Regions from separate parts of the Cupriavidus sp. FW305-46 genome, predicted to be linked through region 2. Evidence: predicted binding sites of a transcription regulator. Region 2 holds the regulator's gene; the other holds the start of a gene.
The links. The regulator FliA, encoded in region 2, starts transcription of late flagellar genes. The targets are predictions, from matches to a motif close to CTAAAGTTTNNNNNNNNNNNGCCGNTA.
Positions count from the first base shown of each region.

Region 1 (10,740 bases), on a different contig from region 2:
ATGCCGGTGTGGTGGGAGGAACTCGATAGCCTGCAAGGCGCCGCGCAGTGGACCGTGGCCAATGCCGGCCCGAGGCTCGACGCCGTTGCGGCCGACGACCCATGGGCGGACTACGCCGAAACCCGGCAGGCGATCACGCGCGCCGCGGCGCGACTGGCACGCGCCCGATAGCCTCCCGTTCCCGCCGGAAATCCGCAGCAGAAGCCAAGCGGCACATTTCTTGCCGCATCCCGGTCATGGCACACGGCCCGGCACACCCGCCGCGTGTGCCTCGTTGCACTGCTGCCAGTGCAGCAACGACATGGAGACGTGATGATGAGCCAACTCAGGATCGCCGCGAAGATTCGAGCCGCCGCTGCCGCGCCACGCAACCGGCGCGCCTTGCGCCACCTGCTGGTTTCCTGCGCGATGCTGTCCTTCGCCGCCAGCCCGGTGCAGGCACGCCTGCCGGCACCGACGCCCGAGCAGCAGCAGGCCGCCGAAGCCAAAAAGACCAAGGAAGCCGAAGCGGCCAAACAGCAGGCCGAGGCATTAAGCCGGGTCCAGGACCGGATCGCTGCGCGCTTTGGCAAGGGCGCCACCGGCGGCGGTACTACCGAGCCCGGCAAGATCCCGCAGAAAGCTGCCGAAGCGGCCGGCTCGGCCGGACCGCACGGCGGCACCTCCCCCAGCGCCGAAGCGCATGGCGGCGAGGCGGCCCGCCGCTGAAGCGCGACGCCACGCGGTTGCCGCGCTGCGTGCCGGGCGACGCCTGCCCGGCACGCCTCTTGCCACTCTGCCAGCGCAACAGCCTGGCAAAGACCGCAGGCGTGCTGATGCATAAGGGGGAATGGCGATGGACGACTTCTGTGCGCATGTAATAACTACAACCGGCAGCCGCGCCGGCGCGGCAAAGCTTGCAAGCGGTGCGGCGCGGCCGGCGCGGTTTTACACGGCGCCGCCGCGGACCATCCCGGGCCCTGAGCAGACCTCCGCGCGGGCGCGCAAGCGCCTGTCAGCGTGATGCCATGACGCCGCATGCCGCCAACCCGGCCCCGCTGATCCTGAATGTCGATGACCGCGAGGGGCCGCGCTACGTCAAGAGCCGCATCCTCCATCGCGGCGAGTATTCCGTGATCGAGGCCGCCACCGGCCATTCGGCGCTGTCGCTGGTGCGACAGCATGCGCCGGTGCTGGTCCTGCTGGCCTCACGCCTGCCCGATATCAGCGGGCTGGAAGTTTGCCGGCTGCTCAAGGCCGATCCACAGACCGCGCACACGCTGGTGCTGCTGACCTCGCCAGGGCTGGCGCAATCGCGCCAGCGCGTAGAGGCGCTGAACTGCGGCGCCGACGGCTACCTGGTCGAGCCTGCCGAGCCGGAAGAGGTGTTGTCGAGCATCCAGGCGCTGCTGCGGCTGCGCGGGGCAGAGGACGCCTATCACCGCACCTCGCGGGCACTGCATGAGCATGAAGACATGTTCCGCCAGCTGGCTGAATCGCTGGCCGACGTGGTCTGGATCCTCGACCCGGCCGAGCCCCGCTTGCTGTTCGCCAGCCCCTCGCTCGCCACGTTGTGCGGCCATGCGCCCGAGCAGCTGACGCAAGAGCCGCGCCGCTGCCTGGAGCGCGTGGCGTCGGCCGACCGTGCGCGCGTGGAAGCGGCGTTCGCCAGCATGCTGAGCGATGGCAGGCTGGACCTCGAGTTCCGCCTTGCGCGCCCGGACGGCGAGCTGCGCGATATCCGCGCGCGCGCGTTCCCGGTACGCGGCGCGGAAGGCCCGCCGGCCGACGACCGCACGCCGCCGTTGCGCATTGCCGGCACCTGCCAGGACGTGACGCTGCAAAACCGTGCCGGCCGCGCGCTGCACGACGAGGAACGGCGCAAGGACCAGTTCCTGGCCATGCTGGCGCACGAACTGCGCAATCCGCTGGCGCCGCTGCGCAGCGCCGCGGACCTGTTGCAGCAGCTCTCGCCCTCGCGCGAGGACATGTTCCGCGCGCGCGACATCATCGGCCGGCAGCTGCACCACCTGACCCGGCTGGTGGACGAGCTGCTCGACATCTCGCGCTTCAACCAGGGCCGCATCACGCTGCGCGAGGACCTGGTGGAACTGCGCACCGCGCTCAATACCGCGGTGGAAGCCGTGCGCCCCACGATGGACGCCTGCGGCCATACGCTGCGCCTGTCGCTGCCCGAGCAGCCCCTGCCGGTACGTGGAGACCTGGTGCGCCTGACGCAGATCTTCAGCAACCTGCTGCAGAACGCCGCGGCCTACACGCCCGCCGGCGGCCAGATCTTCGTCGATGCCAGTCTTGAGGACGGCGCGGCGGACACCGCGCCCGATGCCGCGTCCGGCGCCCGCGTCACCGTGCGCGTGCGCGACAACGGCGCCGGCCTGTCCGAGGCACTGCAGCGGCAGCTGTTCGACCCGCTGGCCCCGCGCGACGACGGCACCCAGCCAGAACCGCCGCGCAGCGCGTTCCAGCAGGACGGTCCCGGCATCGGCCTGACGCTGGTGCAAAAGCTGGTGCGCCTGCATGGCGGCACCATTCGCGCCGACAGCCCCGGCCCCGGACAGGGCAGCACCTTCACGGTGACGCTGCCGGTGGAGCCGTGGCAGAAGTGGCACCCAGGCTCCGGCCGCGCCGCGCCGCACCGGGGCATACCCCGCCGAATCATGGTGGTGGACGACAACCCTGACGCGCTCGAGGCCATGATGATGACGCTGCAGACGCTCGGCCATACGGTGGTGACCGCCGCCGACGGCCCCAGCGCGCTGGCGCGCGCCACCGATGCCCGGCCTGAGGTGGTGCTGCTGGACCTGGGCATGCCCGCCATGGACGGCTTCGAGACCGCGCGCCGCCTGCGCGCGCTGCCCGAGATGCGCGGCGCCACGCTGGTGGCGCTGACCGGCTTCGGCCAGCCCGAGGACCGCCGCCGCGCGCTGGAAGCCGGCTTCGACCAGCACCTGGTCAAGCCGGCCGACCTGGACGCGCTGACACGGCTGCTGGACGCACTCAGCGCGGACCATCCCTAGCGCGATGCCGATGCCAGCCGCCGCTCCCATCCACCCTTGAACAAGGAAGCTCCGTGCATACCACGCCCGATCCCGACATCCCGCCGCGCAAGCCTGAAACCCCGCCGCCGGAACCTCCGCCGGGCCCGCCCGAACCGGTGGCAGACCCGCCTCCGGGCGATCTGCCGCCCCCGCCGCCGCAACGTGCCCGTGCGGCTGGCAAAGGAGCCCTCACGTGTCACGCATCATCTGGAAAGGCGCCATAACCTTTGGCCTGGTCAATATCCCGGTGGTATTGCGGCCCGCGTCGCGCAGCCAGACGCTGGACCTTGACCTGCTCGACGTGCGCGACATGGCGCCGGTGGGCTACCAGCGCATCAACAAGAGCACCGGCAAGCCGGTCGACAAGGAGCATATCGTCAAGGGCTACCAGTACGCCAAGGACGAATACGTGCTGCTGAACGAGGAAGACTTCCGCCAGGCTAATGTCGAGGCCACGCAGACAGTGGATATCGTCAGCTTTGTCGACGCGCAGAGCATCCCGCCGTACTACTTCGACACGCCCTATTACCTCGAGCCCGACAAGCGCGGCGAGCGCGGCTACGCGCTGCTGCACGAAACCATGCGCCGCACCGGGCGTGCCGCGCTGGCGCTGGTGGTGCTGCGCGCCCGCCAGCACCTGGCCGCGATGCTGGTGCACGGCGACGCGCTGGTGCTCAACACCATGCGCTTTGCCGACGAGGTGCTGCCCATCTCCGAACTGCGCCTGCCCAAGGCGGCCACCGGCAAACCTACCGGCGCGCATGCGCGCGAGATCGAGATGGCCACCAAGCTGGTCGAGGACATGAGCGAAGACTGGGAGCCGGAACAGTACCGCGACAGCTATCGTGACGACCTGATGGCGCGCATCGAAGAAAAGATCGACTCCGGCAAGACCCACCAGCTGACCCCGCCTGCGGAAGAGGAAGAAGCGCCGCGCCAGGGCGCCAAGGTCATCGACATGGTGGCGCTGCTGCGCCAGAGCCTGGGCCAGCGCGGCAAGGAAGACAAGGAAGACGCCACGCCCGCGCGCCGCAAGGCCCCTGCGCGGCATGCCGCCGCCAGGAAGCAGCCGGCTGCCAAGCGGGCTGCGACCCCGCCTGCCAAGCGCGCCAGCACCGCCGCCAAGACCAAGCGTGCACCGGCCAAGCGCGAGTCGCACGCGCCGGCCGCGCGCAAGAGTTCAAGCACTACGCGCAGGAAGCACGCGGCTTAGGCAGGCGGCCAAATTCCGATTGCGTTCTCCCTCTCCCGCGCGCGGGAGAGGGGAGCTTACCCTCAGCATCGGACAAACCCGCTTACCGCGATGACACCTTCAGGTTGTCATTGACCGACGTCACGCCCTCGACGCTGCGGATCGCGTCGAGCGCCACGTCGTGCTGCTGCTGGCTCGGCACCGTGCCGCTCACGTCGACCGTGCCCTGCCTGGTTTTCACACGGATGCCGGTGGACTTGAGGTCCTTGGTCGTGAGCAGCTTGGTCTTGATCCTGGTGGTGATGGCACCGTCCTCGACGGCCCGCTTGGCCTTGTCGGCGCTCACGTCCGGGGCGGCGCCCCGGTCAGGGTCGGCACGGCCGGGCATGCCCGGCGCGGAATTGACGGGTGCCACAGGGGTATCGTCGGCCGCAACCAGGATCAGGCCGCTCTTGTCGAGCGCCAGGGTGTTGCCGGCCACCGCCAGCGCTGCAGCAACACAGGCCATCCGCACGGCGCGCGCGGGGATTCGGGAAAAACGCATGGCTGCCTCCTGTTTCGGGTCACCAGCGCATCCGTTGCCGGCCTTGCCTGGCACGCGGAACCACTGGTAAGGCATATTTCAGCAAGCTCCATACCTGCCAGCCAGGCCGCACCAGGCGTCCGCGACCGTATCCAGGGTGTGTAAATCGGGCCGCCCGTTGTAAAAGCGCCCGCCGCGTGATGTGCTGCATTCCCCGCTACAGGCCATTGCTGGCGGCACCCGGGTCCTTCCATGCTTGGCATGGCGATTGCGAAACAGGGAATGCGGCAGTTCGCCGCGTCAAGGAGCTAGCAATGGGACAGCAGCAACAGCCGGGTCAATCGCAGTCGGGCCAGAAGCCGCAGGAACAGAAGCAGCAGGAACAATCTGGCCAGCGCGGCAGCCAGCAGCAGCCGGGACAACAACAAGGCGGCGGTCAGATGGGTAACCAGGACCGCAAGCAGGACCAACAACAGCAGCAAGATCGCGGCAGCTCGCAACCGGGCCAGCAAAGCGGCCAACGCAGCGGCCAGCAAGGCGGCCAGGGCGGGCAACAGGGTGGCCAGCAAGGCGGACAACGCCAGCCGTAAGTAAGCCGCACCAGCCACGACAACAGGCAGCTTTCCGGGTATGTGCGGCAGCAACATGCGGTGCGGCCGCAGGGGCATACGCCGGAGATTGACAGGCCGGGACTCCCGCAAGGGGGCTCCGGCCCTTTTTGCGGCAAGCGCAGCGGCATGACCCCGCGCACATCGCCCCGCATCCCGTGTATGCTGGCCCTGACTTTCCGATTCAGGCACCGGCCTTGTCCAGCTTTACCGACCCCGCCGCCGGCCGCTCTGCGCAGCCACGACGCGGCCCGCTGAACCATCTCTCCACCAGGCTGCGCGAGCGCGCCGGCGCGCACGTGCGCGCGCTGACCCGCAGCAATTCCGGCCTGACCCTCGACTACGACAACCCGCCGGGCGATCCCGGCCTGTTCGGGCCCGACGCGGTCTGCTGGCGCGTGCATGCCGACTTTCCGGCAATGCTCGCGAGCGGCGTCAGTGCGCTGCTGCTGCAGACGCTGCATCCGCTGGCGCTGGCCGGGGTCTGGGACCACTCCAGCTTTCGCACCGACATGCAGGGGCGCCTGGGGCGCACCGCGCAGTTCATCGCCGGCACCACCTACGGCAGCCGTGCCGATGCCATGGCGCTGATCGGGCGCGTACGGCGCATCCATGCCGGCGTGGTCGGCGTGGCCCCGGACGGGCGGCACTATGCCGCCTCCGACCCGGCGTTGCTGACGTGGGTGCACGTGGCCGAGGTCTCGAGCTTCCTGGCTGGCTATCTGCGCTATGTCGGACCACTGAGCGGCACCGAGCAGGATCGCTACTACGACGAGGTTGCGCGCATCGCCCAGATGCTGGGCGCGGCCGACGTGCCGCGCTCGCGCGCCGAAGTCACGGCCTACCTGGAGGCCATGCGGCCTGCGCTGCTGGCCAGCGAACGCACCAGCGAAGTAGTGCGGCTGGTGCGGAAGATGCCGGTGGCCAACCCGCTGCTGCAGCCGGCGGTGCGGATCATGGCCGACGCGGGCATCGCACTGCTGCCGCCGTGGGCACGGCAACAGCTCGATCTGGACGGCCCTTCGATACGGCGCCCGGCAGCACTCGCGGGCATGCATGTGCTGGCACCGGCGCTGCGCTGGGTGCTGGGCGCCGGCCTGGCAGCGCGCGCACGGCGGCGCGTGGCCCGCGGCACCGCCACGACGGTCGGCTGAGGGCCGCGCCGACTATCGGCGTTCAGCGGACACTTCTTGAAGGGAAATGAGAATTAGTGGCAAAAACCCTCGCATTTCGGAGGATTGCACGGCGCGAAAGTGGCGTTTAATCGCCTTGGGCATTCCGAACGGCCGGTCGGATTTACCAGCCGCACCAGCCACAGCGCCACAGAGCGCGATTCAAACGACGCAGGCAAAAAAAGAAGCCTACGCGCGGGGTGCTCGTAGGCTTTCCAGGACTGCTCGAGCTGAAAGGCTCTTGCCAAGAATATAAACGCGCTTACATGAGGTGTAAATCCTGTTTCTATCAGGGGATTCCCTCATGACGATATGAGATTGTTTGCGCACTTTTGGCGGTTTTAGCCCTGACGCTACATCAGGGCATTTTTCGCATGGGCTGGCAATTTCCTCGCGGGCCGGCCCAGACCGGCGCCTGCCGGCCCAACGCTCTAACCGCAGTATGCGGCAGCGCACAATCTGTTACAATATCGCAGCTTCGAGAGCAACAACTTTTATAGAGCAAAGCCTCTATTCCAGGAACGGCGTGCGGTTCGTCAACGCTTGAAAAAACTTTGCTACTCTCGGCGCTGAAGTACTCCCCTTCTCTTCTGGCAGCGCCAACCGCCGGCATCAGCGCCGTTACCGAGAGCGGATGTTTCTCTTGCCGCCCTGGCCACGCTGCACCTCAAGCCGCCGGCCAACGGACTGTTATCAGCCGCCAGAACCCTAGCGGGCTCTTCCGGAGTCGTTGTGAAGAAGAAGGAAACCCGGCCCAAGTCACGCAGCCGGAAACAACTGCAACACCAACAATTTGCGGCATACAGCACCAGCCAGGCCCCGGTGATCGTCCACCTGTCCACCGGCGCCCGGCTGCAGGGCCTCGTCCTGGCGTCAGACGACTACGTGGTGCTGCTTGGCCGGCAGCCGGACGACATCCGGCCCACGGTGGTCTACAAGCGGGCGATCTGCCTGGTCACGCTGGCCAATGCGCCGGACGCGCCGGCGGTGGCGCCGGATTTGGCTCCAGAGCCGGACTTCCTGCCGATCTACATCCCTCGCACCAGCAAGCGCCGCTAGGCCAACGCCCGCCCCACGCGCCTTCCTGCCCTGCCGCGCGGGGCCTCAGCCCGCCCTGCCGGCACCCCGCGAAACTATCGCGGAGATCACTCTAAACCTTTGCCTTGCCCGGTCGATAACCCAAGCAACGGAGGCACTCTACGCCCTGCAAAGCAGGCCGCCAACGTTACGGCACTAGCCGGAATGCCCAAAACTTTGCATATAGGAGTCGTACCATGGCGCAAGTCATTAACACCAATTCGTTGTCTCTGATGACTCAGAACAACCTGAATACGTCGCAATCGTCGCTGAACACGGCGATCCAGCGCCTGTCGTCGGGCCTGCGCATCAACAGCGCCAAGGACGATGCTGCCGGCCAGGCCATCGCCAACCGCTTCACCTCCAACATCCGCGGCCTGACGCAAGCCCAGCGTAATGCCAACGATGGCATCTCGCTGGCGCAAACGACGGAAGGCGCGCTGACCGAAGTTAACAACAACCTGCAACGCATCCGTGAACTGAGCGTGCAGGCCGCCACGGGCTCGAACTCGGCTTCCGACCTGAAGTCGATCCAGGACGAAATCAAGCAGCGCCTGGACGAAATCGACCGCACTTCGGCCCAGACCGACTTCAACGGTGTGAAGGTGCTGTCCGGCAACGCCAAGCCGCTGACCGTGCAAGTGGGCGCCAATGACGGCGAAACGATCACCATCAACCTGAAGGAAATCAGCTCGAAGACCCTGGGCCTGTCTGGCTTCTCGGTGGCACGTTCGCAGCCGAAGGTCGGCGACGCCGTGACGGAAGTGGGTGCGTCCGGCGCATTGCAAAACGTCAACATGAGTGCCGTGGAAACCGGCCTCGGCGTCGCGGCTGGCTCGACGAGCCTGCACCGTGTATTGGATTCGAACGGTAACGCTACCGCCCAATACGTCGCCAAGTCCGGCGATGACATGTACGCCGTGAACGTTGCCGACGCAACTGGCGCCGTAACGCTGACCAAGACGGCCAACACGATCACGTACCAGGACGGCTCGCTGCAGGCTGCCGCCGCCGCGTACAACATCAAGGTGGCAGCCGATGCCAACGGTGCCGCCGTTGGCTACATCACCATCCAAGGCCACAACTTCGAGACGAACAGCCTGACCAACACCACCGCCACGCTGACGGACGTTGACGGCGCAGGCACCGACGGTATCGCCATCGTTCTGGGCACTACCACCGAGTACAAGGGCACGGCTTCGAACAACCCGAAGGCTCTGCTGGACTCCGCCCTGAAGATCGTGGACGACCTGCGCAGCTCGCTGGGTGCCGTGCAGAACCGTTTTGACTCGGTGATCTCGAACCTGGGCACGACCATCACCAACCTGTCGTCCTCGCGCTCGCGCATCCAAGACGCAGACTACGCCACGGAAGTGTCGAACATGACCCGCGGCAACATCCTGCAACAGGCTGGTACCTCGGTGCTGGCGCAAGCCAACCAGACCACGCAAGGCGTGCTGTCGCTGCTGCGTTAATCGCGCCGCAACCCTCCGCAGAAAGCCGGGCCACTTCGGCCCGGCTTTTTGCCGGAGTGCTAAGCAAGCGGACCACCACTTGCTTAGCACTTCCCCGTGTCGACTACGACGACTGACGAGACCCGACCATGGCCATACCCTCCGCTGCTTCCGCAGTCTCCTCTGCTCAGCCTCGCACCTTCGCGGGCACGGCGCCGCAGGCACCAGTCCGCAACGCCGCTGGTACTGCGAGCGCGGCTGGCGGCTTCCCGGCCAACAGCGTGGAAACCCTGCCGGAAGACATGTCGGCAGCGGTCCGCGAACTGAGCGATGCGTTACGCACCACCACCATCGGCCTGCAGTTCGAGATCGACGAGACCACGCACAAGGTCATCACCAAGGTGATCGACCGCGACACCGGCGAGCTGATCCGCCAGTTGCCGTCCGAAGAGGTCATGCGGATCGCGCGCGCCATGAACAAGCTCCAAGGCCTGCTGGTCCACCAGTCAGCCTGAAGCCAGGAAGACAAGAAGGTCTCTCCGATCTCCCTGAAGACGTTAATAAGAAACGAGGTACAGCCATGGCATCCATCTCCTCCCTGGGCAGCGCTTCCGGCCTGGATCTGCAAGGTCTGCTCGACAAGCTGACCACCGCGGAAAGCGCGCCGCTGACGATGCTGAAGAACCAGCAGACCGCCTACCAGGCCAAGTTGTCCGCCTATGGCACGCTGCAAAGCGTCCTGTCCGCCTTTCAGGCATCCGCCGCCAAACTGTCCGAAGCCGCGACGTTCAGCTCAGTCAAGGCCACGACCAGCAATACCGAAGTGCTTGGCGTCGCAACGAGCACATCGGCCGTGGCCGGCAGCTATTCGGTCAATGTGACGAGCCTGGCCCAGGCGCAGTCATTGGTCAGCGGCGGCCAGGCGAGCCAGACCGGCGCAGTTGTCACCGGCACGCTGCCCGCCACGTTGTCGTTCGAGTTCGGCCAGGTGACCGGCTACGACAGCGCGACCGGCAGCTATGGCACGCCCGGCTTCACGCCCACCGCGGGATCGACCAAGACCGTCACCATCGACAGCAGCAACAACTCGCTGCAAGGCATCCGCGACGCCATCAACAAGGCGAACATCGGCGTCACCGCCAGCATCGTGAACGATGGCAGCGGCACGCCCTACCGTCTGGTAATGACCTCCAGCAACACCGGCGAGTCCAACAGCATGAAGATCTCCAGCAGCGACGGCGATCTCCAGAACCTGATCGGCTTCGACCCCGCAGCCATGAACGCATCGGGCACCACGGCCAACGGGGTGCGAGAAACGGTACGCGGCACCAATGCCAACCTGACGGTCAACGGCATCGCCGTCACCAGCGCCAAGAACGCCGTCACCGACGCCGTGCAGGGTGTCACGCTGACGCTGAACAAGACAGGCACCAGCACCGTCTCGGTCACCCGTGACACGGATTCCATGAAGGCGGCGGTCACTGCGTTCGCCACGGCCTACAACAATCTGCAGTCCACAGCTGCCAAGCTGACGGCATTTGATGCCAGCGAGGGCACCAGCTCCGCGCTGACCGGGGACGCTGTGCTGCGCAACATCCAGATCCGTCTGCGCGGTGTCCTGAACACGCCGCAAACCGGAGGCGCAACGCTCAACAGCCTCTCTCAGATCGGCGTGT
Region 1 covers NZ_JBYSZI010000001.1:11,508-22,247, forward strand. Annotated here, with positions in the region: gene ligD (DNA ligase D) at 1-171, shown strand, start outside; gene AC3WON_RS00045 (hypothetical protein) at 313-708, shown strand; gene AC3WON_RS00050 (response regulator) at 1,008-3,017, shown strand; gene ku (non-homologous end joining protein Ku) at 3,232-4,251, shown strand; gene AC3WON_RS00060 (BON domain-containing protein) at 4,334-4,774, opposite strand; gene AC3WON_RS00065 (hypothetical protein) at 5,062-5,400, opposite strand; gene AC3WON_RS00070 (oxygenase MpaB family protein) at 5,559-6,515, shown strand; gene AC3WON_RS00075 (RNA chaperone Hfq) at 7,266-7,592, shown strand; gene AC3WON_RS00080 (FliC/FljB family flagellin) at 7,808-9,085, shown strand; gene AC3WON_RS00085 (flagellar protein FlaG) at 9,214-9,579, shown strand; gene fliD (flagellar filament capping protein FliD) at 9,645-10,740, shown strand, end outside.
Region 1: a site for FliA is predicted at 7,684-7,710, ahead of AC3WON_RS00080 (FliC/FljB family flagellin). Genes of this name have one in related genera too.

Region 2 (10,740 bases):
CCCGGCGGCACCGCCAGCGGACCGCCGTCGCCCATCACCGGCAGGCCGGAGATGGTCTGCACCTGGCCGTCCTGCGCCACCTGCAGCGCGCCGGCACGGGTGTAAGCTTCGCTGCCGTCCGGGGCCTGCACCACCAGCCAGCCGTTGCCCTGCAGCGCCACGTCCAGCGTGCGGCCGGTGTAGGTCAGCGGGCCGGCGCGCATGTCGGCGCCGGGGGTCGAGGCCAGCGCAAAGGCGCGCGTGCCCGCCTCCGGCCCCACCACCGGCACCGCGCGGTACAGGTTGACCTGCGCGCGGAAGGCCGGCGTGGAGACGTTGGCGAGGTTGTTCGATACCGCCGCTTGCTGGTCGAGTATCTGCTTGGCGCCCGACAGGGCGGTGTAGATCATGCGGTCCATGGCGGCGGCTCAGCTCAGCGTGGCGGTCACAGGTTGACCAGGGTCTGCATGACCGTGTCCTGCGCCTTGATGGTCTGCGCATTGGCCTGGTAGTTGCGCTGCGCAACGATCAGGTTGACCAGCTGGCCGGACAGGTCCACGTTGGAAGCTTCCACCGCATTGGAGCGCAGCGTGCCCATGCTGCCGCCGGCCGCGCCGACCAGCGCCTGGCCGGAGGCACCGGTGGCCGACCACACGTTGTCGCCTTCCGGCTTCAGGCCTTCGACGTTGCCGAATGCGGCCATCACGATCTGGCCGAGCGGCTTGGTCTGCTCGTTGGAATAGTTGCCGGTGATGGTGCCGTCGCCATTGACCGAGAAGCCCAGCAGGCTGCCCGAGGTGTAGCCGTTCTGGCTGAGCTGCTTGACGTCGTTGTCGGCGCCGAACTGGGTGGTGCCGGTCAGGTCCAGCTTCATCGCCATGGCCTGCGCGCCGTTGACGGCCGGCTGGGTCAGGGTGACGGCGCCGGCCGCGGGCGACTGCAGAGCGCCCGCGTTGTCGAACGCGAGCGTGACCGGTGCGCCGCCGACCGCGTTGCCGTTGACGTCGGTCACGTACATCCGCCAGTCGGTGCCACCAGCGACGGTCGGGGCGCCTGCCGACTTGGCGAAGTACGCCATCAGCTGCTGCTTGTTGCCCAGCGAGTCATAGACGTTGATCGCCGTGCTGTAGTTGAACATATTGCTGGTCGGCGGCGAGCCGGCCGCACTGGCGAAGGCCTGCGTCGGCACAGTAGCGCGCGAATCCAGCTGGAACTTGGCGGTGATGCTGCTGGTGGCGCGGGGCTCCATCTGGGCGTTGCTGATGACCAGCGGCTGCGGCTGCACGCCTGCGCCGCCAGCCACGCCTGCCGGATAGCCGGTCACTTGCAGGCCCTGCATATTGGTGATGCGGCCGTCTTCCTGGCGCTGGAACTGGCCATTGCGCGAGTAGTAGACCGCGCCTTCCGGGCTGGTCAGGCGGAAAAAACCATTGCCGTTAGTGATGGCCACATCCAGCGAGCGGCCGGAGGCCTCGATATTGCCCTGGTTGAACGACTGGACCACGGAGTTCACACGCACGCCCAGGCCGATCTTGGTGCCCGCGTAGATGTCGGCAAACTGCGCTGCCGATTGCTTGTAGCCAACCGTGTTGGCATTGGCGATGTTGTTGCCAATCACGTCCAGATTGGACGCGGCGGCGTTCAGGCCGCTTACCCCTTGACCGAAACCCATGATTGCTTCCTTTTGACTAGGCTGTCGTTGAAGCCGGCCGGCGCCTGTGCGCTGCCGGCACCTGCGTACTAGAGAATGCGGCGCACGTCGTCGACGTTCGCGGTCTGTCCGTCGCCCAGGTCCACCAGCACGCCGCTGGCGTCGCCGCTGATGCTCTGGACCTTGCCGTAGACCAGCGCCACCGGCTGCACCGAGGTGCCGTTGGCGGTGGCGGTCACCTTGAAGGTGTAGTCGCCGTCGGCCACGGCCGCGCCGGCGTTGTTCTTGCCGTCCCATGCGACGTTGTGCACGCCCGCGGTCTGCCCTTTCATGTCAATGGTGCGCACCACGTTGCCGTCCTTGTCGAGCACGTCGACGGTGACCGCATCCGCGGTCGACGGCAGGTCCAGGCCGAACTTGCCCGGCACGCCGCCTGCCACCGACACCTGCTTGCCCGGCACCATCACGGTATGGCCGATCAGCGCTGCGGAGTCCATGGCGCGGCTGGCGCTGACCTGCGACAGCAACTGCGACAGCGTGGCGTTCATGGTCTGCATGCCGCTGACCGTGCTGATCTGCGCCAGCTGCGAGGTCAGCTGCGCGTTGTCCATCGGATTGAGCGGGTCCTGGTTGTTCATCTGCGTGACGAGCATGGTCAGGAAGTTGTTCTGCAGCTCGGACGCGCTGGCGCTGCCGCTCTTGAGGGCGTCGTTGATGCCCTGGGTGTTGCTGCCTACCGCGGAGGTGGTTGTCATGTCGGTTCGTTGTCTGCGTGCTGGTGGAGGCGTTGCCGATACAGGCCGGGGCTTGTCACTGGCCGATCGTCAGCGTCTTGAGCATCATGTTCTTGGCGGTGTTGAGCACTTCCACATTGGCCTGGTAGGAGCGCGAGGCCGAGATCATGTTGACCATCTCTTCCACCGGATTGACGTTGGGCATCACCACGTAGCCCTGGGCATTGGCCATGGGGTGCGTGGGGTTGTGCACCATGCGCGGCGGCGACGGGTCTTCCGACACGCCTCGCACCTGCACGCCGCCGATGTCCGTCTGCCCCGGCGTGGGCGCCATGCCAAACACGACCTGCTTGGCGCGATAGGCCTGGCCGTCGGGGCTGACCACGCTGTCGGCATTGGCCAGGTTGGAAGCGGTCACGTTCATGCGCTGCGACTGCGCGGCCATGGCCGAGCCCGCGACGTCGAAGATGTTCATTGCCGGCATGCGCTCTCTCCCTTACTGCTCGATTTATTGCTGGATCGCGGCCAGCATGGTCTTGATCTTGGAATTCATCACCGTCAGGCCGGACTCGAAGTGCACGGCGTTGTCGGCGAAGGCCACGCGCTCGGCATCCATTTCCACGGTGTTGCCGTCGACGCTGGACTGCAGCGGGATGCGGTAGGCCAGGTCGAATTCCTCGCGCCCCGGGGCCTGCGCGGGCAGATGGCGCACCGAGGTGGTGGATAGCGACATGCCTTCATTGCGATGGCCGCGCTCGACGCTCTGCGCCAGCGTGCTGGAGAAATCAAAATCGCGCGCCTTGTAGCCGGGCGTGTCCGCGTGCGCGATGTTGGAGGCAATCACCGACTGCCGCTGGTTGCGCAGGCTCAGCGCTTCCTGCTGGAAACGTAGTGCCGCGTCGAGTCTGTCAATCATCCTGGCATCTCCCTGCTCACATGAACGGAGCGAACGACCTTCTTCAGGGTTGCCATCTTAGGCGGCGACCTGTCACGCCAATCGGATGAATAAGGACGGGAAATCCATGCATTTCGGCCCGCCCTCGCGCGAGGGGCTGCCTACAATGGGACCCCGATGACAGATGTAAACGGGGCGCGCAGCCAGTCACGGGGCCGGGCGCCAGGCATGCCGTGCATGCCGTGCCGTCCTTGCCGGGAAGTCCAGATGAAACAGAATCGCCGCAACGCCCGCAGCCTGGCGCAAGCCCTGCTGGCGGCCTGCCTGCTTGGCCCGGCCGCCGCCGGTGCCGCGCCCGCGCAGGTCATGCCCGTCGCCATGCAGGCGCCGGCCGCGCACGGGCAGCAGCAGGCCGCTCATGCAGGCAATCCCGCTGCCAGCCCCTTTGCCGAAGACCCCGCGCGCGTTGCCGTGGAACGCTTCCTGCTGCAGCAGACCGCCGGCCTGCCGGGCAAGGTCAGCGTGCAGGTGGCACCGCCTTCGGGTGGGCGCGCGCCGGATTGCCTTGCGCCCGACCCGTTCCTGCCCGCCGGCACGTCGCCGTGGGGCCGCGTCTCCGTCGGCGTGCGCTGCGGCGGTGAGCGGCCGTGGGTGCGCTACATGCAGGCGCGCGTGGCGGTGCTGACCGATTACTACGTCGCCGCGCGCGCGCTGGGCCCGGGCGAGCCGGTCGGCCAGGCCGATATCGAAGTCCGCCAGGGCGACCTGGGCACGCTGCCGCGCGCGGTGATCACCGACCCGGCGCAGCTTGCCGGCGCGGTCACCGCCAACCGTATTGCCGCCGGCTCGCCGATACGCGCCGACCTGCTGCGCAAGGCCATCGCCGTGCGCCAGGGCCAGACCGTCACCGTGGCCGTGGAAGGCGATGCCTTCCAGATCACCAGCGAAGGCAAGGTGCTGGCCGACGCCGCCACCGGCAACACCGTGCAGGTGCGCCTGCGCAGCGGCCAGGTGGTCAACGGGCTGGTGCGCAGCGGTGACACCGTGGTGCTGCAGTAACCCCCCGAAAGTGCCTTGATCGTGGCCAAAAGACTGGAAACCCGTGGCGGGCGGCATGCGAAAATGCCGCCGAAACCGCCGCGCGGCGAAATCGGGGCGAGCGCCCTAAAGAATTCGCCGGCGCGACCGTAATGCCATAGGAAACCAGCAAGGAACGCCCCGTGAAGATCAACCACACCGCCTCGTCCCGGCCCGCCGACGCCCCCGCGGACGCCGCCGCCGCCCGGCCCCAGGCCGCGCCGGCCAGCGCCGCGGCGCCGTCCGCCGGCCTGAGCGTCAGCCCGCTGGCCGCCCAGGTGCGCGACATCAGCGCCCGCCTGACGCAGCCCGCGGACGACGATATCGACACCGCCAAGGTCGAAGAGATCCGCCAGGCCATCGCCGAGGGCCGGATCAGGATCGACCCGGGCAAGATTGCCGACGGCCTGCTCGCGACCCTGCGCGAGCTTGGCCAGGCTGAACCGCGATAGCCCAAATGAACCAGAGCCTGATCCAGTCCCTGCAGCGCGAAACCGAAGGCATCCAGGCCTTCGGCCAACTCCTCGCCGAAGAGCGCGACGCCCTCAAGCGGGGCGACTTCCAGTCCCTGAGCGGACTGCTGACGCGCAAGGTTGAACTGGGCCAGGCCCTGTCCCGCCAACTCAAGGCCCGCGAAGCCCAGATGGGCGCGCTGGGCCTGCGCGCCGGCCCCGAAGGCCAGCTGCTCGGCCGCCAGGTCGAACCGGCGGTGGCCGATGCCTGGCGCGGGCTGATCTTTGCGGCCCGCACCGCGCGTGACGCCAATGCGCTCAACGGGGCGGTTGTGGACGCCCATCTCGACTTCACCCGTGAAGCCATCCAGGCGCTGCGCCAGCATAGTGGCGGGGATGCGGGGTTGTATGGGAAGGATGGGAAGGCGGCGGCTGGGGTGGGTGGGGTGAGTCTGGCGGCGGGTTGAGGGGATCGCCAGATGTTCCGTTCTTTCGTCACTTATTCAGAAGTGACGAAAGAACGGAACATTCACTCCTACCGAAACCCCACCACCACCTCATTACTCCGCCCCTGAAGCACCGGCACCAGGCTCCCCTGCCCCGGCACCCGGAACGCAAATACAAAGCCCTTGGTGGCATCATCCCCGAAGAACGCATCGGTCTTCCCTTCCGCCTGCGGCAGCAGCACGCAGCGCTGGGCATTGCAGAGATAGGCTTGCAGTTCCAGCGGTGGGGTCTTGGCGAAGCTGTAGCGCCAGCGCACCGAGGTGATGACCCCTTCTGACTGCGGCAAGACGCCGGTGGGCAGGATCGGCGGCGACACCGCGCGCTGTCCGCGGCAGTGGAGTGCCGGCCCGTTGACCGATCCGGTCCAGGCATGGCGGGTGCCGCCCTCAATGGCGGCCCAGGCGCAGGCCGATACGGCAGCCAGCAGCCAGCAAGCGCCGCGCGCGGCGCGGCCCAGCGCCTGCATCACAGCAAGCCGCGCAACTGGTTGCGCAGCCGCGTGATCGCCTGGCCGCGGATCTGGCACACGCGCGACTCGGTCACATCGAGCACCGCGCCGATTTCGCGCAGGTTCAGTTCCTGGTCATAGCACAGCGACAGCACCAGCTTTTCGCGCTCGGGCAGGCGTTCGATGGCGCGCACCAGTGCCTCGCGCATGCCGCTTTCCATCAGCACGGTCAGCGGGTTGCCGTCATCGCTGCCGCCAAGGTGCCGGTCCAGGAAGTCTTCTTCGCCGGAGCGCTCGAAATCCTCGTAGTGCAGCAGCTGGCAGCCATAGACCTCATTGAGCAGCAACTGGTATTCGTCCAGCGCCATCTCCATGGCCTCGGCCACTTCGGAGTCGACCGGTGCGCGCCCGAGCTTCTGCTCCAGCCCGCGCTGCGTGCGCTCGATGCGCCGGGTGAACTGGCGCAGGCTGCGCGACTGCCAGTCGTTGGCGCGCACCTCGTCAAGCATGGCGCCGCGGATACGCTGGCTGGCATAGGTTTCGAAGCGCGCGCCGTGGGTGTCTTCATAACGCTTGGCGGCATCCAGCAGGCCGATCATGCCGGCCTGGATCAGGTCGTCGATCTGCACGCTGGCAGGCAGCCTGGCGGCCAGTTGCAGGGCGATGCGGCGCACCAGCTGTGCATGCGCCTTGACCACATCGGCCTGTTCGAGCTTTCCCTGGATCGTGTACATGGTGCAATTCTCGTGAATGCTGGATTGCTGGACCGCCGCAACGTGCGGCGGGGGCTGGCTCAGGGTCTGGTTCGGTTGGATGGCATGGCTGGCAGGCTCAGGCCATTGCGGCTGCGGGCGCGGGGGCGGACGTGTCCGCGCGCAGCGGCCAGGCGCCGATGCTGCCGGCGGTGCGGCGCAGCGCGGTGGTGGCCGGCGCCGCCGGAAACGCCTCGACCACGCAGCGCCCCAGTTGCACGCCGCGCGCCACCAGCGGGTCCGACGGCAGCCAGCCCGCGCACAGCGCCTCGACGCCCAGGTACTGGCTGGCCGTGCGCGCCAGGTTGCGCAGGATCGCCTGCACCGTAGCCTCGCTCGCCGCCATGTTGACGATCAGGTGGAACTGGCGCCAGGCATACAAGTGGTGCAGGCGCTTGATGCAGGCATAGGCGGCGGTGATCGACGCCAGCTCAGGCCGCATCACGATCAGCACATTGTGCGCGCTGCCCGCTAGCGCCGACAGCGCGCCGTCGGCATCGACGCAGGCATCCACCAGCACGCTGCGGAAACCGCTCGCAGCAGCAGCCGGCAAGGCGCTGCCCGGCACAGGCCGGCCAGCCTGCAGCACCGACAGCACGCCACCGGGACCGGTGCCTGCCGCAGCGTCCAGCGGCAGTCGGCCTGCGCTGACATCGGCCAGGGTGCCGGCGGGCCTGGCGCCGGACAGCCGCGTGGCGCGCGCCGCGGCGGCGTCTTCGTCGACCAGCAGCACGCGTTCGCCCTGCATGGCCAGCGCGTGCGACAAGCCCAGCGCCACGGTGGTGGCGCCGGCACCGCGTTCGCTGGCGACCACGGCGATGCGGCGCGTCGTGCGCGGCGCCAGCATCCGGCGCAGGCTCTCGGCCTGGTCCATGGCGAGGGCGCTCACTGCAGCACCTCCATCGTTTCAGCGGACACGGCGCTGCCGCGGCCCGGATAGTTTTCCAGCACGTCGAGCAATGCCAGCATGCGGCCCATGCCTTCATTGAGCACCGTGCCCGGCACCGGCACGCCCTGGCGCACGGTGCGGCCAGCCAGGCGCGCGAGGAAGGCGGGCGCGGCCGCGGTCGGCGCGTGTTCCAGGCGCAGCACGGACAGGCCCAGCTGCAACGCGGCCAGCGCGGCGCCGGCGGCGTGGCCGTTTTCGGCGTCCTGGGCGAAGTGGTCGATGGCGTGGCGCAGCGTGCGCAGGCGCGCATCGGCTGCGTCGGTCCACAGGGCCCAGCGCGCTACCTGTGCGGCGTCCTGCGCCAGCGCCGGATCGCACAGCAGGTAGCGGGTATCCAGCAGTTCGCCGGTGGCGCGGTCGGCCAGGCGTGCCACCACCAGGCAGGCATCGATGCCGCCTTCGGGCGTGCCCTTGCCACGCGCCGGGCTGTCCGGCACGCGCACTTCGGCGCTGGCCAGCCAGCGCACGGCTTCACGCTCGCGCACGGTGTCCTCGCCCACGGCGTGGAAGGTCAGCGTGTCGGCCAGCGCATCGAGCTTCCAGGCGGCGCCGGCGCTGACCACGCGCGCGGTCTTGCGCGCGCCGCCCACCCAGCGCTCGCCGGCCTGCTGCCAGCGCGCCAGCGTGGCGGCGGTCGGCACGGCATCGATCAGGTTGACCACCTTGCGCGCGGCGCTCATGGCGGCGCGCAGGCTGGCGGCATCGGTCTCGGCCTCGCCCAACGGCTGGCCGGCACGGCCGGTCGGGGTCACAGTGGCGGCCAGCGGCATGCCGTCGCGGTCGGCGAGCCACAGCGTGTGCTGCATCGGCTGCGGCGTGCGGCGGCCGGGCACGGCCACTTGCAGCGTGGCGGCGCAGGCCAGCACGTACTGCTCGCACTGGCGGGTCACGTCGCGGCAGACCGCTTCGCGCACCTGCTGCGACATCGCGCGCAGGGCGGGCGCGCCGGCGCTGCGCTGTTGCCACAGCGAGCGGGCCAGGTCGAAGCCCAGGCCCGCGCCGTTGAGTTCGGCCACGCACTGGCCCAGCGCGTCGGCGCTGTCGGTCAGCGAGCGCAGCACGTCGGTGGCGCCACCGCGCACAGTTGTCTCTTCCCCCGCGCCAGCGGCGGCACGGCGCGCGGCATCGGCATCGGCAAACACCGAGCCCCGGCGCGGCGTCAGGAAGGCGCGCTCGACCAGTGCGGTGCTGTTGGCCAGTTCCAGGTGCTCGGGCACGCGCTGCCCGGTGGAGGCATAGAAGACAGGCAATCGGTGGCGGATCACCACGTCCAGCACCGATCCCAGGTGGGTGGCTTCGTCCAGCTTGCTGATGATGCAGCCATCGATGCCGCCGCCATCGGGCGCGGCGTCATGGCGGTAGGCATGCACCACTTCATTGAGGGTATCGCCGTGGCTGGCACCGTTGAGCAGCAGCACGCGCTGCACCGGCGCCGGCACGCCGGCCAGCATCGCGATCTGTTCCGACAGGCTGCGGTCGCGCTGGCTCATGCCGACGGTGTCGATGATCACCAGGTGCTTGTCCTTCATCGCCGCCAGCGCGAAGCGCAGGTCGGCGGCATCCTTTACCGCATGCACCGGCACGCCCAGGATGTCGCCGTAGATGCGCAGTTGCTCGTGCGCGCCGATACGGAAGCTGTCGGTGGTCAGCAGCGCCAGCTTGTCGGCGCCGTGGCGCAGCACGAAGCGCGCCGCCAGCTTGGCCGTGGTGGTGGTCTTGCCTACGCCGGTGGGACCCACCAGTGCCAGCACGCCGCCTTGCGCGAACAGGCTGTCCTCATCGCCCAGCACCGGCAGCTTGCTTGCCAGTTCGGTGCGGATCCAGCCCATGGCCGCGGGGCGGTCATAGCCCAGCGGCAGCCGCGCCAGCAGCGTGCGCGCCAGTTGCCCGGAGAAGCCGGCGCCGACCATCCATTCAAACAGGGATTCGCGCAGCGGGTCGCTGGCGGCCACGCCGTGCGCTGCCGCGCTTGGAACCGCGCTTGGGGCAGGGCTGATCCCGGCCAGCTGGCGCTCCAGCATCGCGCGCATCGATTGCAGCTCGCCGCGCAGGTCGCCGATGGCGGCGGGTTCGACCACCGGCGCGGGTGGCACGTAGACCTGCGCGGTGGCCTGCACGCTGCCCAGATCCATATCGCGCATGGCGACGATCTCCACGCCGCCCTCGACGGTGCGGTTGGACAGCACCACGGCGTCCGGACCCATGGCTTCGCGCACCTGGCGCATGGCTTCGCGGCCGTTGGCCGCGACAAACTTGGCTACGCTCATCTTTGACTCCTCACGCGCCGATCATGGCGGTGATGCGGATATTGCGGTTGTCCGGGACTTCGGCATGCGACAGCACCCTCAGCTGCGGCATGGTGCGCCGCAGGAAGCGCGCCATCAGCGGGCGCAGCTGCGACGGCACCAGCAGCACCGGGTCCATGCCCATCTGCTCCTGGCGCGTGACCGCGCCCTGGGTCTGCTGCAGCAACGCATCGGCCAGGCCCGGCTCGATTCCGCCGCCATTGGTCAGCGCCTGCGACAGCACGCGCTCCAGGCCGGCATCGAGGCCGATCACCTGCAGGTCGGCATTGTTCGGGAACAGCTGCTGCGTGATGGCGCGGCCCAGCGCCACACGCACCATCGCGGTCAGCTCGTTCGGGTCGCTGATCTTGGGCGCGTGCTCGGCCACCACATCCAGGATGGTGCGCATGTCGCGGATGGGCACGCCTTCGTCCAGCAGGTTCTGCAGGATCTTCTGCAGCGCGGTCAGCGAGATGGTCTTCGGCACCAGGTCTTCGGTCAGCTTGGGCGAGTCCTTGGCGATGCGGTCCAGCAGCGCCTGCACCTCCTGGCGGCCCAGCAGCTCGGCGGCGTGCATGTGGATCAGGTGGTTCAGGTGCGTGGCCACCACGGTGCTGGCATCGACCACCGTATAGCCAAAGGACTGGGCCTGCTCCTTGATGCCCGCATCGATCCACACCGCCGGCAGGCCGAAGGCCGGATCGCGCGTGGCCGCGCCCGGCAGCGTGCCGCTGACCTGGCCGGGGTTGATCGCCATCCACTGGCCCGGCATGGCTTCGCCGCGGCCGATCTCCACGCCCTTGAGCGTGATGCGGTAAGCGTTGGGCTTGAGTTCGAGGTTATCGCGGATATGCACCACCGGCACCAGGAAGCCGATCTCCTGCGCCACCTTCTTGCGGATGCTCTTGATGCGGCCCAGCAGCTCGCCGTCCTGCGCGCGGTCCACCAGCGTGATCAGGCGGTAGCCCACTTCCATGCCGAGCGGGTCGACCAGCGTGACATCGTCCCAGC
Region 2 covers NZ_JBYSZI010000049.1:2,292-13,031, reverse strand. Annotated here, with positions in the region: gene AC3WON_RS22215 (flagellar basal body rod protein FlgF) at 1-398, opposite strand, end outside; gene flgE (flagellar hook protein FlgE) at 425-1,651, opposite strand; gene flgD (flagellar hook assembly protein FlgD) at 1,720-2,385, opposite strand; gene flgC (flagellar basal body rod protein FlgC) at 2,441-2,848, opposite strand; gene flgB (flagellar basal body rod protein FlgB) at 2,873-3,280, opposite strand; gene flgA (flagellar basal body P-ring formation chaperone FlgA) at 3,527-4,318, shown strand; gene flgM (flagellar biosynthesis anti-sigma factor FlgM) at 4,480-4,788, shown strand; gene AC3WON_RS22180 (flagellar protein FlgN) at 4,794-5,255, shown strand; gene AC3WON_RS22175 (flagellar protein FlhE) at 5,324-5,761, opposite strand; gene AC3WON_RS22170 (RNA polymerase sigma factor FliA) at 5,761-6,477, opposite strand; gene AC3WON_RS22165 (MinD/ParA family ATP-binding protein) at 6,575-7,369, opposite strand; gene flhF (flagellar biosynthesis GTPase FlhF) at 7,381-9,711, opposite strand; gene flhA (flagellar biosynthesis protein FlhA) at 9,722-10,740, opposite strand, start outside.